One region of the Streptomyces sp. NPDC085524 genome, then DNA from elsewhere that is predicted to be linked to it. Evidence: riboswitches for the same ligand, from Rfam matches in the RefSeq annotation. Region 1 holds a riboswitch; the other holds the start of a gene.

What was found. A riboswitch is a leader RNA that binds a small molecule or an ion and turns the genes downstream of it on or off. The one in region 1 is predicted to bind thiamine pyrophosphate.
Region 2: linked by a shared signal. The riboswitch ahead of ACIGFK_RS12550 (thiamine ABC transporter substrate binding subunit) and the one ahead of thiC (phosphomethylpyrimidine synthase ThiC) in region 1 are both predicted to bind thiamine pyrophosphate.

What each region holds. Positions count from the first base shown of each region.
Region 1 is NZ_JBITTH010000004.1:221,893-229,027, forward strand. Features, by position in the region: gene ACIGFK_RS07930 (hypothetical protein) at 1-623, opposite strand, end outside; gene ACIGFK_RS07935 (glycosyltransferase) at 885-1,997, shown strand; gene thiC (phosphomethylpyrimidine synthase ThiC) at 2,085-3,875, opposite strand; TPP riboswitch at 3,870-4,015, opposite strand; gene ACIGFK_RS07945 (YibE/F family protein) at 4,088-5,524, shown strand; gene ACIGFK_RS07950 (SsgA family sporulation/cell division regulator) at 5,829-6,278, opposite strand; gene ACIGFK_RS07955 (IclR family transcriptional regulator) at 6,376-7,122, opposite strand.
Region 2 is NZ_JBITTH010000007.1:93,168-100,302, forward strand. Features, by position in the region: gene ACIGFK_RS12540 (ABC transporter ATP-binding protein) at 1-265, opposite strand, end outside; gene ACIGFK_RS12545 (ABC transporter permease) at 265-1,881, opposite strand; gene ACIGFK_RS12550 (thiamine ABC transporter substrate binding subunit) at 1,995-3,095, opposite strand; TPP riboswitch at 3,179-3,288, opposite strand; gene rlmN (23S rRNA (adenine(2503)-C(2))-methyltransferase RlmN) at 3,347-4,459, opposite strand; gene ACIGFK_RS12560 (phosphatidate cytidylyltransferase) at 4,697-5,773, opposite strand; gene frr (ribosome recycling factor) at 5,773-6,330, opposite strand; gene pyrH (UMP kinase) at 6,415-7,135, opposite strand, start outside.

The DNA.
Region 1 (7,135 bases):
GTCGGACCCTGCGGACCCGTCGGACCCTGCGGACCCGTCGCACCCGTGGCGCCGGTCGGACCCTGCGGACCCGTCGGACCCACCGAGCCCGTACCGCCCGGACCCGTCGGACCCTGCGGACCCGTCGCACCCGTCGCACCCGTCGCACCCTGCGGACCCGTCGGACCCACCGAGCCCGTACCGCCCGGACCCGTCGGACCCTGCGGACCCGTCGCACCCGTCGCACCGGCCGGACCCGTCGCGCCCGTGTCGCCCTTCGGGCCGGTCGGGCCCGTGGGACCCGTCGGGCCCGTGGCACCGGACGGGCACTTGTCGTGGCCGCCCTTGCCGTCCTCCCCGCCCCAGACCTCGTCGTTGTCGCCGCCCAGGAACTTGTCCAGGAGCTGGGCGTGCAGCGGCTTGTCGTGCGGGGGACGACCCTCGTCCCGCTTGCAGTCGTCGCCTCCGCCGGCCGCGGGGGCGGCTGCGGTCACGGCCGGGGCGGCCGGCCGGGTCATGGCGACGACCGGGCTCGCCATGCTCACGAGCACGAGGGAGAGCGAGGCCAGGGCACCGCCCGCCATCCATGCCCGGCTGCGGGGAATGGGGCCAAGGGGCGACCGGGTCCGATGCTCACGACTCATGTGGAGGTCTCCTTCGGAACGGAATGCGACCGGAACGGGTGATGCCCCGACCGCGGGTTCGATCTTCCTTGGGAAGTTACGGGGGCAAACCCCGCCATCTTGAGCATTTCGGGCCACACATCAACAGATCGGCCTATCAGGCCCCCACGAACGGATGCGAAGCCGACCATCCCGTGATATTGCCACCGGCGTGCCGCCACCCGCTCGGCCGCCGGACTCCCTAACGTCGCCCGCGTCCCGGCCGACGAGAGGGTGTTTGCGGTGAAACCGACCATCTGTCTGAACATGATCGTCAAGAACGAGGCGCCGACGATCCGGAAGTGCCTGGAGTCGGTGCGCCCGCTGATCGACACCTGGGTGATCGTGGACACGGGGTCCACGGACGGCACCCAGGACGTCATCCGGGACTGCTTCGCCGACCTGCCCGGCACCCTGTACGAACGCCCGTGGAAGGGTTTCGACGGAAGCCGCACCGAGGCGATCGATCTCGCCCGCTCCAGCGCGGACTACCTGCTGTTCATCGACGGCGACGACGAGATGCAGATCGAGCCCGGGTTCCGCATGCCGGACCTGACGCTCGACGCGTACCAGGTCGCGCTGCGCGACGGTCCGATCATCCACTGGCGGCCTGCACTGGTCTCCAACCGGCTGCCCTGGCGGTACGTGGGCGTGCTCCACGAGTACATCGAATGCGGCACCGACTACACCCGCGACGTGATCGAGGGCTTCAACATCCTCTCCGTCGGCGGCGGGGCGCGTCTGCGGGAGGGCGGCCAGCGGGCGAAGTACCTGCGCGACGCCGAGGTCCTCACCGAAGGGCTGGCGAAGGAACCCGACAACACCCGGTACGCCTTCTACCTGGCCCAGAGCTGGCGCGACGCGGGAGAGCCGGAGAAGTCCCTCGCCGCCTACGACCACCGGGTCGCCATGGGCGGCTGGGTCGAGGAGACCTACTGCGCCCGGCTCTACGCCGCCCGGCTCGCGGCCAACCTCAAGAGGCCGCAGGCCGAGGTGACGGACCGTTTCCTGCGCGCGTACGAGAGCCGCCCCTCGCGCGCCGAGGCCATCGGCGAGCTCGCCCGCCTCTGCCGCCTCGAAGGCCGCTGGCCGCTCGCCTACACGTTCGCCCGGCAGGCGGTGCGGATCCCGCCGCCGGACGACATCCTGTTCGTGGAGTTCGCGTGGCACTCGTGGCGCGCCCTCGACGAACTCGCTGTGGCCTCGTACTGGGTGGGCGAGTACCAGGAATCGCTGGAGTGCTGCCAGCGCCTCCTCGAGGAAGGCAGCCTCCCCCTGGAGGAGCACGACCGGATCCTCGCGAACCTCGAATTCGCCCGGCGCAAGCTGGGCCTGGCCGCCCAGGTCCCCGCCTGACCGCCGCATACGTCCTGGACGGCGGGAAAGGGCCCGCGACTCCCCCCTCGGTGTCGCGGGCCCTTCCGTCGTGCCCCGAAGCGGAGGTCAGTCCGCCAGCGGCAGGTACACGCGGTTGCCCGAGGCCGCGAACTCGGCGGACTTCTCCGCCATGCCCGCCTCGATCTCCTCGGCCTTCAGGTCACCGCCGTGCTCGCGGCGGATGTCCTGCGAGATCTTCATGGAGCAGAACTTCGGGCCGCACATGGAGCAGAAGTGCGCGGTCTTGGCCGGCTCGGCGGGAAGGGTCTCGTCGTGGAACTCGCGGGCCGTGTCCGGGTCGAGGGCCAGGTTGAACTGGTCCTCCCAGCGGAACTCGAACCGCGCGTCCGACAGGGCGTCGTCCCAGTCCTGGGCGCCCGGGTGGCCCTTGGCCAGGTCGGCGGCGTGCGCCGCGATCTTGTACGTGATGACGCCGGTCTTCACGTCGTCGCGGTTGGGCAGGCCCAGGTGCTCCTTGGGCGTGACGTAGCAGAGCATCGCGGTGCCCCACCAGGCGATCATCGCGGCGCCGATGCCAGAGGTGATGTGGTCGTACGCGGGCGCGACGTCCGTGGTCAGCGGGCCGAGCGTGTAGAACGGCGCCTCCTCGCAGATCTCCTGCTGGAGGTCGATGTTCTCCTTGATCTTGTGCATCGGGACGTGGCCCGGGCCCTCGATCATGGTCTGCACGTTGTGGCGCTTGGCGATCGTGTTGAGCTCGCCGAGCGTCTTCAGCTCCGCGAACTGCGCCGCGTCGTTGGCGTCCGCGATCGAACCGGGGCGCAGGCCGTCACCGAGCGAGTAGGTGACGTCGTACGTCGCGAGGATCTCGCAGAGCTCCTCGAAGTTCGTGTAGAGGAAGTTCTCCTTGTGGTGCGCGAGGCACCACGCGGCCATGATCGAGCCGCCGCGGGAGACGATGCCGGTCTTGCGGCGGGCGGTCAGCGGGACGTACGGGAGCAGCACGCCGGCGTGCACCGTCATGTAGTCGACGCCCTGCTCGGCCTGCTCGATGACCGTGTCCTTGTAGATCTCCCAGGTCAGGTCCTCGGCACGGCCGTCGACCTTCTCGAGGGCCTGGTAGAGCGGCACGGTGCCGATCGGCACGGGGGAGTTGCGCAGGACCCACTCGCGGGTGGTGTGGATGTTGCGGCCCGTGGAGAGGTCCATGACCGTGTCCGCGCCCCAGCGGGTGGCCCAGGTCATCTTCTCCACCTCCTCCTCGATGGAGGAGGTGACGGCGGAGTTGCCGATGTTGGCGTTGACCTTCACCAGGAACCGCTTGCCGATGATCATCGGCTCGATCTCCGGGTGGTTCACGTTCGCCGGAAGCACCGCGCGGCCTGCGGCGATCTCCTCGCGGACGACCTCGGGGGAGACGTTCTCGCGGATCGCGACGTACTCCATCTCCGGGGTGATCTCGCCCCGGCGGGCGTACGCGAGCTGCGTGACGGCGGCGCCGCCGCGGCCCCGGCGGGGCTGGCGGGGGCGGCCCGGGAAGACCGCGTCGAGGTTCTTGAGCCCGCCGCGCGGCGAGGTGTGCTTGATGCCGTCGTCCTCGGGGCGCACGGGGCGGCCCGCGTACTCCTCGGTGTCGCCGCGACCGATGATCCAGTTCTCGCGCAGCGGGGGCAGGCCCCGGCGGACGTCGGTCTCGATCTGGGGGTCGGTGTACGGACCGGACGTGTCGTAGAGCGTCACGTCCTTGCCGTTGGTGAGGTGGACCTGGCGGACCGGCACCCGGATGTCGGGGCGGGAGCCCGCCAGGTATCCCTTGTGCCAGCCGGGCTGGCGCTCGGTCTGGCCGTCGTCGTCCTGGCTGACGGCAGGCGTGCGTGCGTCGTCCTGAATGGTCATGAGACCTGATCTCCCTACGCCGGCATTACCCGGTAACAGGTTCGGCGGTCGACGCAGCCTCCTCCCGTACACATCTGTGATGTGCGTACGGTGATCAGCGCCCTCTCAGCCCGGTGCTCCGAGCTCCCGCGTTGTGCAAAGTAGCCCCCACGCTAGCGCCATCCATGGCGTGCTGAACAGTGGGCCCCCTCATCTCTTGCGATGATCTGCCGGTGACGTCTTCGCCGCATCCCCCCACGAAGCCCAGCGAGCCCCACGACCACACCGGCCACGAGCGCCGGGGTCCGGGGCGCGCCTCCGGGCGTCCACCCGGCCCCGACCACGACGGACACGGGCACGCACAGGGCCACGGACACGGACATGGACACGGCCATGGCCACGGTCCGGCGGCCCCCGGCTCGAAGCACCTGCGCAAGGTCATCGCGGCCGTACTGATCCCCTTCGCCGCCGCCGTCTTCGTCGGCATGGCCGTGCTCTGGCCGGGCGGAGCACCCGCCCACGAGCGCACGGGGGTCGGTTTCGACCGGCAGACCCAACAGGGCGCGGTCGTGTCACTGGAGCATGTCGACTGCAAATCCGTGAACGCCTCGCAGGTACCTCCGACGGGCGACACCTCCACCCCCGAGGGGCGCGAGGCGCAGGCCGCCCAGACCGGCGAGTGCAAGAAGGCCACTGTCGAGGTCCGCACGGGCGGGGACAAGGGACGGACCTTCGTCGAGGTCGTCCAGCCGGGTGCGCCGCGGCAGTTGGAGAAGGGGCAGGAGGTGGTCGTGGCCTACGCGCCCGACGCCCCGCACGACCTCCAGTACTCGGTGATCGACGTGAACCGCAAGTTCCCGCTGGCCCTGCTCGCCGGCATCTTCGCCCTCGCGGTCGTGCTCGTCGGGCGGATGCGCGGGGTGTTCGCCCTGATCGCGCTGGCCGTCAGCTTCGGCGTGCTGACCCTGTTCATCCTCCCGGCCATCCTCCAGGGTTCGAATCCGCTGCTCGTCGCGGTCATCGGCGCGAGCGCCATCATGCTGATCGCCCTGTACATGTGCCACGGGCTGACGGCGCGCACCTCGGTCGCCGTCCTCGGCACGCTGGTCTCGCTGCTGCTGATCGGGCTGCTGGGCTCGGTGTTCATCGACTGGGCGTTCCTCAGCGGCAACACCGATGACAACACCGGGCTGATCCACGGGCTCTACCCGCAGATCGACATGAGCGGTTTGCTGCTCGCGGGCGTGATCATCGGATCCCTGGGCGTGCTCGACGACGTGACGGTCACCCAGACCTCGGCAGTCTGGGAACTCCACCAGGCCGACCCGTCGATGGGCCCGCGCGGGCTCTACCGGGCGGCCATCCGGATCGGCCGCGACCACATCGCGTCGGTGGTCAACACGCTCGTCCTGGCCTATGCGGGCGCCGCCCTGCCCTTGCTTCTCCTGTTCTCGATCGCGAACAGCAGCATGGGGTCCGTGGCCAACAGCGAGCTGGTCGCGGAGGAGATCGTACGGACCCTCGTGGGCTCGATCGGGCTCGTGGCCTCGGTCCCGGTGACCACGGCACTGGCCGCGCTGGTCGTTTCGGCCGACCGGCCGGGGTCCCCGACCGCCTCGCCGGCCTCGGGGCCGGTCCGCGGCGGCCGGGGCCGGCGGCGCAAGCGCTGAATGACGGTTCTCGCCGAACGGGGTTCTCGCCGAACGGGGCGAAGGGCATCTGCATCGTTGGACGCGACGGGTCGGATCGCGTGCGGTGCTGCCCGGGAAAGCCGGTGGGCCGTGGCGCTCGGCGCATCGACCCGCTGAGCCGGTCCTGGTGATTGGTGATCGGCCGGATTCGTCCGTCGGTCAGCGGACGTCGGCATTCCCTGTGTTTCAGGTGTGGCCGGTGTTGCAGCAGGTGTTGAAGGTGTAGCCCGTATTGCATGTGCCGTTGTTCTGCAGTGGTGCGTCAGCTGTTCTGCAGTGTGCGTCAGCCCGCGTTCTGCTCGTTCTGCTTCGACTCGGCGAGGATCTTGATGAGCGCCTCGTCGAGGCTCTCCTCGAAATCGCCCAGGTTCCGCTCCTGACCGAGCGGCACCAGCCGGTCGGTCCGGTCGAGGAACGCGACGAGCGGAGCCGCACTCGCGCGGAACAGCGCCCGGTCGCCGCCCACCTGGAGCCGGATGTGGACGTCGGACAGTTCCTCGGGATCGGTGGGGGCGATGTGCACATCCCCGTCACCACACGGCTTGTTGATGCCGTCGAGGAGGAGTTCCCGGCCGAACGCCCAGGTCACGGGCGCGTCTCCGGGAAGGTGGAAGGTCAGGCGGACTGCGTAGGGGTCACGAGCGTCGTACCGGAGTTCCACCGGAATCCGGAACGAGAGCTCCTCGGAAACGAGGAAGCTCATCATGACCTCTGCCTGTACGGACTCGCGCATTGCCTACCCCGCTGTAGTGGAAGTGGCCAGGAATGATCCCCCAGGGCCCTCTTGACAAGGGTGGTGGAAGCGCTAGCAGATCACAAGGAGTGAGTTTTCAGATACTGATAGAGAACGAGAGGGTGCTCAACAGCGCGCCTACTTCACTCCGTAGCCGATCGACCACATACGGCAATCGATGTTCTTGGTGCAGCGGTAGAGAAATCGCCATGGTTGCAGCGGTATCGCCCGCAGTGATGGGAATCGCCGCACAGACCGTGCCGAGGGCATATTCCTGGCGTTCGGTTACTGGCTGCATTCGCCCGAGGGCCCCGATCCGGTTCTCGAGGGAACGCAGATCCCTCACGGTATAAGGGGTGATGGCCTCGACCGGGTGGCGGTCGTAATGGTCCTGGCGGGCCTCTTCGTCGAGCTGGCCGAGCAGGCACTGCCCGATGGCGTGCGCGTGACCGGTCGCGCGGAAGTCGGCCCACTCCTCGCAGGCCGGGTTGGCCGGGGTGTCCGAGACGCCCACGACCTCGATCTCGCCCTCGCGGTAGACCGCGAAGTAGACGGGGGCCCCGACCGCGTCGCGGAAGTGCGCGAGCGAATCGAGGATCATGCTGCGACGTTTCTGCTGAAGTCCGCCACCGGCGAGCCGCCCGGCGGCGTCGCCCAGTACGAACACTCCGTTCTCCCGGCGCAGATAGCCCTCGTGAGTGAGGGTGCGCAGCAGGTGGTACGCGGTGGGAAGCGGGAGCCCGGCTTCGCGTGCCAGCTGTTTCGCCGGGGCTCCCTCGCTATGGGATCCCACTGCTTCGAGCAGCCTCAACGCCCTCTGCACCGAACCGATCAGCGTCGGCACACCGGCATTGTGA
Region 2 (7,135 bases), on a different contig from region 1:
GCGGGAAGAGCTGGTGGTCCTGGAACATCAGGCCCACGCCCCGGCGGTGCACCGGCACCCCGGCCTGGTCAGCACCGCCCAGCAGCACCCGGCCCCCGGACACCGGCTGGAGCCCGGCGACGACCCGCAGCAGGGTGGACTTCCCGCTTCCGCTCGGCCCCAGCACGCACACCGTCTCGTGCTCGGCGACCTTCAGGTCGACGGCGTCCACGACCGCCCGCTCACCGAAGCGGACCGACACCCCTTCCAGCTGAAGCAGTGTCATCAGAACTCTCCGGAGGTCTTGTCGGGGCGCAGCCGCTCCAGCACCAGCAGGGACACCGCGCACACCAGCATCAGAATCGTGCTCAGGGCCATCGCCTGCCCGTAGTTCAGCTCACCGGCCCGCCCCAGCAGCCGCGCCACGGCCACCGGCAGCGTCGGGTGGTCCGGCCGCGCGATGAAGACGGTCGCGCCGAACTCCCCCAGCGAGACCGCGAAGGCGAACCCGGCCGCGATCAGCAGCGCCCTGCGCACCAGCGGCAGGTCCACCTCCCGCCAGGCCCGCAGGGGCGAGGCGCCGAGCACCGCGGCCGCCTCGCGGAGCCGCCCGTCGACGGCGCGCAGTACGGGCAGCATGGTCCGTACGACGAAGGGCACGCCGACGAGGGCCTGCGCGAGCGGCACCAGGATCCACGAGGTCCGCAGGTCCAGCGGCGGCTCGTCCAGGGTGATGAGGAAGCCGAAGCCCACCGTCACGGCGGACACCCCGAGCGGGACCATCAGCAGCGCGTCGAAGCCCCGTACGAAGCGGCCCCCGCGGCGGGTCAGCGCCGCGGCCGCGAGCCCGCCGATGACCAGGGCGATCGCGGTGGCGGCGAGCGCGTACTGGAGGGAGTTCCAGATCGCCTCCAGCGGCGCGACCAGGAACGTTCCGCCACCGGCGCCCGCGTCCTGGAGCGCCCGGTAGAAGCCGAGCCCGTAGCCGCCGGGCGCGTCGAAGGAGCGTTCCACCAGCACCGCGAGCGGGGCCACGATCAGCAGCGCCACCGTCAGCAGCACCCCGCCGAGCAGGGACCGCTGCGCCCAGCCGCGCGGCCGGTGCGCGGTCCGGGCCGGATCCACCAGCCGCAGCGCGGTCTCCCGCTTGCGCACCGTCCACGCGTGCACCCCGAGGATCGCGGCGAGCGCGGCGAACTGCACCATGGTCAGCACCGCGGCCGTCGACAGGTCCAGGAGCTGCGCGGTCTGCCGGTAGACCTCCACCTCCAGCGTGGAGTACGAGGGCCCGCCGAGGATCAGCACGACGCCGAAGGAGCTGAAGGTGAACAGGAACACCATCAGCGCGGCGGCGGCCACCGCGGGGGCCAGCGCGGGCAGCGTCACCCGCCGCCAGGCCGCGAACCGGCCCGCGCCGAGCACCCTGGCGGCCTCCTCCTGCCGCGGGTCCAGCTGGGACCAGAGCCCGCCGACGGTGCGCACGACGACCGCGTAGTTGAAGAAGACGTGCGCGAGGAGGATCGCCCAGACCGTGGTGTCGAGCCGGACGCGCGCCAGTTCGTCCAGCAGCCCGCCCCGGCCGACCAGCGCGAGGAAGGCGGTGCCGACGACCACGGTGGGCAGCACGAACGGGACGGTCACCAGGGCCCGCAGCAGCTGTTTGCCGGGGAACTCGAAGCGGGCGAAGACGTACGCCGCGGGGAGTGCGATCACCAGCGTGAGCGCGGTGGAGGCGAGTGCCTGCCAGGTGGTGAACCAGAGCACGCCCGCGATGTCGGGGCGGGTGATCACCGCGCCGATCCGGCCGAACTGCCAGCCGGTGTCGGTCTTGAGGCCGCGCCCGAGGATCGCGGCCACGGGGTAGGCGAAGAACAGCCCGAAGAAGGCCAGGGGCACGGCCATCAGCGCGAGCCGCGCGGCCGTGGCCCGGCCGGACTCGCGGACGGGATGCCGTACCGGCCCGGCCGGGACCGGCGCGGCGTCCCCCGACGCCGCGACCGCTCCCTCGGTACCGCTTACTTCACGACGAGCGCGGTCCATGCCGAGACCCACTGCTCACGGTTCTTCGCGATGGTCTCCGGAGCCACGTTCTCGGGCTTCTCGACCACCACGCCGTGCTTGGTGAACAGCTCCGGCAGGGAAGCGTCCTTCGTCACGGGGTTCACGAACATCTGGAGCGGCATGTCCTCCTGGAACTTCTTGCTGATCAGGAAGTCCACGAGGGCCTTGCCGCCCTCTTCGTTCTTCGCGCCCTTCAGCAGACCCGCGAACTCGGTCTGGCGGAAGCAGGTGCCGGTGGCGACGCCCGTCGGGGCCTCGGCCGGCTGCGGGTCCCCGTACATCACCTCGACCGGCGGGCTGGTGGCGTAGGAGACGACCAGCGGGCGGTCTGCCTTGGCCTTCTTGCCGCCCGCGGAGCCGGAGAAGCGCTCGTTGTAGGCCTGCTCCCAGCCGTCGACGACCTCGACGCCGTTGGCCTTCAGCTTGCTCCAGTAGTCCTTCCAGCCGTCCTCGCCGTACTTGCCGACGGAGGCGAGCAGGAAGCCGAGGCCGGGCGAGGAGGTCGCGGCGTTCTCGGTGACCAGCAGGTTCTTGTACTCCGGCTTGACCAGGTCGTCCAGCGTCTGCGGCGGGGCGATCTTCTTGTCGGCGAAGTAGGCCTTGTCGTAGTTGACGCAGATGTCGCCGGAGTCGACCGGGGTGACCCGGTGCTGCTTGTCGAGCACGAACTCGGGCTTCACATCGGCCAGGCCCTTGGCCTCGTACGGGGTGAAGAGGCCGTTGTCGAGGGCGCGCGAGAGCAGGGTGTTGTCCACGCCGAAGAAGACGTCGCCGCGCGGGGAGCCCTTGGTGAGGATCTCCTGGTTCAGTGCCGCGCCCGCGTCCCCGGACTTCAGTACCTTGACCGTGTAGCCGCTCTGCTGCTCGAACTCCTTGAGGACCGCCTCGGTCACGTTGAAGGAGTCGTGCGTGACGAGCGTGACGGTCTTGGACTTCGGGCTCTCGGTCCCGCCCGCGCTCTTGTCCTTGGCGTCGCCGCCGCCGCAGGCGCTGAGCGTGGTGACGCCCAGCGCGGCCGCGAGCGCGGCGCCCGCGATCTTCTTGGTGGTGCTCACTGGTGATTCCTCCTGGATGACCAGGAGAAGACGCGGCCCTGCCCGGCGCTCTGTGGGAGCGGACGCCGGGCAGGGCGCAACAGCTTGAGTGGTGACCGAACTTCCTACCCCGAATGACCGGGGCGAGGTTCAGAGGGTCTGCGGATGACGGATACCGCACTCTCAGCGCTGTGGCGCTCCCCTGTCGGAATATGAAATTGGTTCGGCCACAGGGTACCCCGTGGCCGATCTCGGCCGGTCAGGACCGGAACCTATCGCTCCGAGGCGGCGAGCTGGCCGCACGCGCCGTCGATCTCCTGGCCGCGGGTGTCCCGTACGGTCACCGGCACGCCGTGGCGGGCGATCGCGTCGACGAAGGCCCGCTCGTCCTCGGGCCGCGAGGCGGTCCACTTGGAGCCGGGCGTCGGGTTCAGCGGGATCAGGTTGACGTGGACGCGCTTGCCCTTGAGCAGCCGGCCCAGGAGGTCACCGCGCCAGGCCTGGTCGTTGATGTCGCGGATCAGCGCGTACTCGATCGAGATGCGGCGGCCGGACTTCTCGGCGTACTCCCACGCGGCGTCGAGGACCTCGCGGACCTTCCAGCGGGTGTTCACCGGGACCAGGGTGTCGCGCAGCTCGTCGTCGGGCGCGTGCAGCGAGACGGCGAGGCGGCACTTGAAGCCCTCGTCGGCGAACCGCAGCATCGCCGGGACCAGGCCCACGGTGGAGACGGTGATGCCGCGCTGCGACAGTCCGAGGCCGTCGGGCTCCGGGTCGGTGAGACGGCGGATGGCGCCGACGACGCGGTTGTAGTTGGCGAGGGGCTCGCCCATGCCCATGAAGACGATGTTCGACAGGCGGGCGGGGCCGCCCGGAACCTCGCCGTCGCGCAGGGCGCGCATGCCGTCGACGATCTGGTGCACGATCTCGGCGGTGGACAGGTTGCGGTCCAGACCGGCCTGGCCGGTGGCGCAGAACGGGCAGTTCATGCCGCAGCCGGCCTGCGAGGAGATGCACATGGTGACCCGGTCGGGGTAGCGCATCAGCACGGACTCGACGAGCGTTCCGTCGTGCAGCTTCCACAGGGTCTTGCGGGTGGTGTCGTCGTCGCACGAGATGTGCCGGACGACGTTCATCAGCTCGGGCAGCAGCTCCTGCTGGAGCTTCTCGCGGGACGCGGCGGGGATGTCGGTCCACTCGGCCGGGTCGTGCGCGTACCGGGCGAAGTAGTGCTGGGAGAGCTGCTTGGCCCGGAAGGGCTTCTCACCGATCGCGGCCACCGCCTCGCGGCGCTCGGCGGGGGTCATGTCGGCGAGGTGCCGCGGAGGCTTCTTGGCGCCACGCGGCGCGACGAAGGTGAGCTCTCCCGGAACGGGGCGGGCCATGATCGGGTACTCCTCGATGGGGCGAGGTCCGGGCGCGCGACTCCGCCGGTGCGGAGCGGACCGCGGCTCGACGGGAGCCGGGAGACCTCTCACGGGCCGTCCCCGCAGACGCGGAACGGCAAAGGCGCGCCACTCGCGAGTGGCGCGCCTTTTAGGATAACCCGCTCCGCGGGAGACGGCCGATGCCGAAGGTCCCCCGGCCGACGCCGGCCGAGGCCGTCGTCGGCAGCCGGGGTGTCAGCCGGTGCCGACGAAGGCCGCCAGCAGCAGCCACACCACGGGGGCGGTCGGCAGCAGGGAGTCGAGGCGGTCCATGATGCCGCCGTGCCCCGGGAGCAGGGTGCCCATGTCCTTGATGCCGAGGTCCCGCTTGATCATCGACTCGCCCAGGTCGCCCAGGGTGGCGCTGACCGCGACCGCGAGGCCCAGCAGCAGGCCCTGCCACCAGGCACCGCCGTCGATCAGGAACTCCATGCACAGGGCGCCCGCCGCCATGGCGAAGGCCACCGCGCCGAAGAGCCCCTCGCGGGTCTTCCCGGGGCTGATGCGCGGCGCGAGCTTCGTCTTGCCGAAGCGCCAGCCCACCGCGTAGGCCCCGGTGTCGCTGACCACGGTCAGCACGAGGAAGGTCACCACGCGCTGCGGTCCGTCGTCGGCGGTGAGCAGCATCGCGACGAAGGTGGCGAGGAACGGCACGTAGAACGCCGCGAAGACGCCGGCCGTGACGTCCTTGAGGTAGTCCTCGGGCGGCTCGGTCATCCGCCACACCAGTACCGCGAGGGCCGTCAGGGCCATCGCGACCCAGGCCCCCTCGGCCCCGCGGACGTATCCGGCGATGACCATGGCGGCGCCGCCCACGGCGAGCGGGACGAGAGGGGCCTTGATGCCCTTCTTCTCCTGCAGCCGGGAGGTGAGCTCCCACAGTCCCACGACGACCGCGACGACGACGACGCCGACGAAGACCGCCTTGACGATGAACAGCGAAGCGAAGATCACTGCGCCGAGGCCGACGCCGACCCCTATGGCGGCACGCAGGTCCCGCCCCGCGCGCTTCTTCTGCGGCGGGGGCGGGGGGTCCTGCGGTGCCGGCGAAGGCGGGGGCGGGGGGCTGGGCATGGGCTCCTGCGGCGGCGTCTCGTCGCGGAAGAGGGGGCCGCCGTCCGGGGCGGCCCCCCGATCGCGTGCTTCCCGGTCGTCGAAGTCACGGCCGGCGGCATCGGGCACGATGGGCATGGGCCGAGTGTGCGGGCCCACCTGTGCATCGTATGCGGGACCCGCCGGAACCGGCTCCGGCTGCCAGGAAGAGTCGTTCATCAGACTTCGAGGAGCTCGGCTTCCTTGTGCTTGAGGAGCTCGTCCACCTGCGCGACGTACTTCGCGGTGGTGTCGTCGAGCTCCTTCTCGGCGCGGCGCACCTCGTCCTCGCCGGCTTCCTTGTCCTTGACGAGCTTGTCGAGGGCGTCCTTGGCCTTGCGGCGGACGGCGCGGATCGAGACCTTGGAGTCCTCGGCCTTGGTGCGCGCGACCTTGATGTACTCCTTGCGGCGGTCCTGCGTCAGCTCGGGGAAGGTCACCCGGATGATGCTGCCGTCGTTGCTCGGGTTGACACCGAGGTCGGAGTCGCGGATGGCCTGCTCGATGTTGCGCAGCGCGCTCTTGTCGAACGGGGTCACGATCGCCATGCGCGGCTCGGGCACCGAGAAGGAGGCGAGCTGGTTGATGGGCGTGATGGCGCCGTAGTAGTCCGCCACGATCTTGTTGAACATCGCCGGGTGCGCACGGCCGGTGCGAATCGCGGCGAAGTCTTCCTTGGCGACGACGACGGCCTTTTCCATCTTCTCCTCGGCCTCGAGGAGGATCTCTTCGGTCACCACGTGCTCCTGCATGTCTTGAATGGATGGTTCAGGCGGGCGGGACGGGCGGGGCCGGTCCGGGCTCGGTCCGGCAGCGGACTGCTAGGCCCGGGTTCCCTGGTCGCTGACAAGCGTGCCGATCTTCTCACCCTTGACGGCGCGCGCGATATTGCCCTCGGCGAGCAGCTCGAAGACGAGGATCGGCAGCTTGTTGTCGCGGCACAGCGTGATCGCCGTGGCGTCGGCGACCTTGAGGTCGCGGGAGAGGACCTCGCCGTACTCCAGTGCGTCGAACTTCACCGCGTCGGGGTTCTTCTTGGGGTCGGAGTCGTAGACCCCGTCGACGCCGTTCTTGCCCATGAGCAGGGCCTCGGCGTCGATCTCCAGGGCACGCTGGGCGGCCGTGGTGTCGGTGGAGAAGTACGGCATGCCCATGCCGGCGCCGAAGATGACGACGCGGCCCTTCTCCAGGTGGCGCACGGCGCGCAGCGGGATGTACGGCTCCGCGACCTGGCCCATGGTGATGGCCGTCTGCACGCGGGAGTCGATGCCTTCCTTCTCCAGGAAGTCCTGGAGGGCGAGGCAGTTCATGACCGTGCCGAGCATGCCCATGTAGTCGGACCGCGCCCGGTCCATGCCGCGCTGCTGGAGCTCGGCGCCGCGGAAGAAGTTGCCGCCGCCGATCACGACGGCGATCTCCGCGCCGTCGCGGACCACCGCGGCGATCTCACGCGCGATGGCGTGGACGACGTCGGGGTCGACGCCGAGGCCTCCGCCACCGGAGAAGGCTTCGCCCGACAGCTTCAGCATGAAGCGGCGGCCC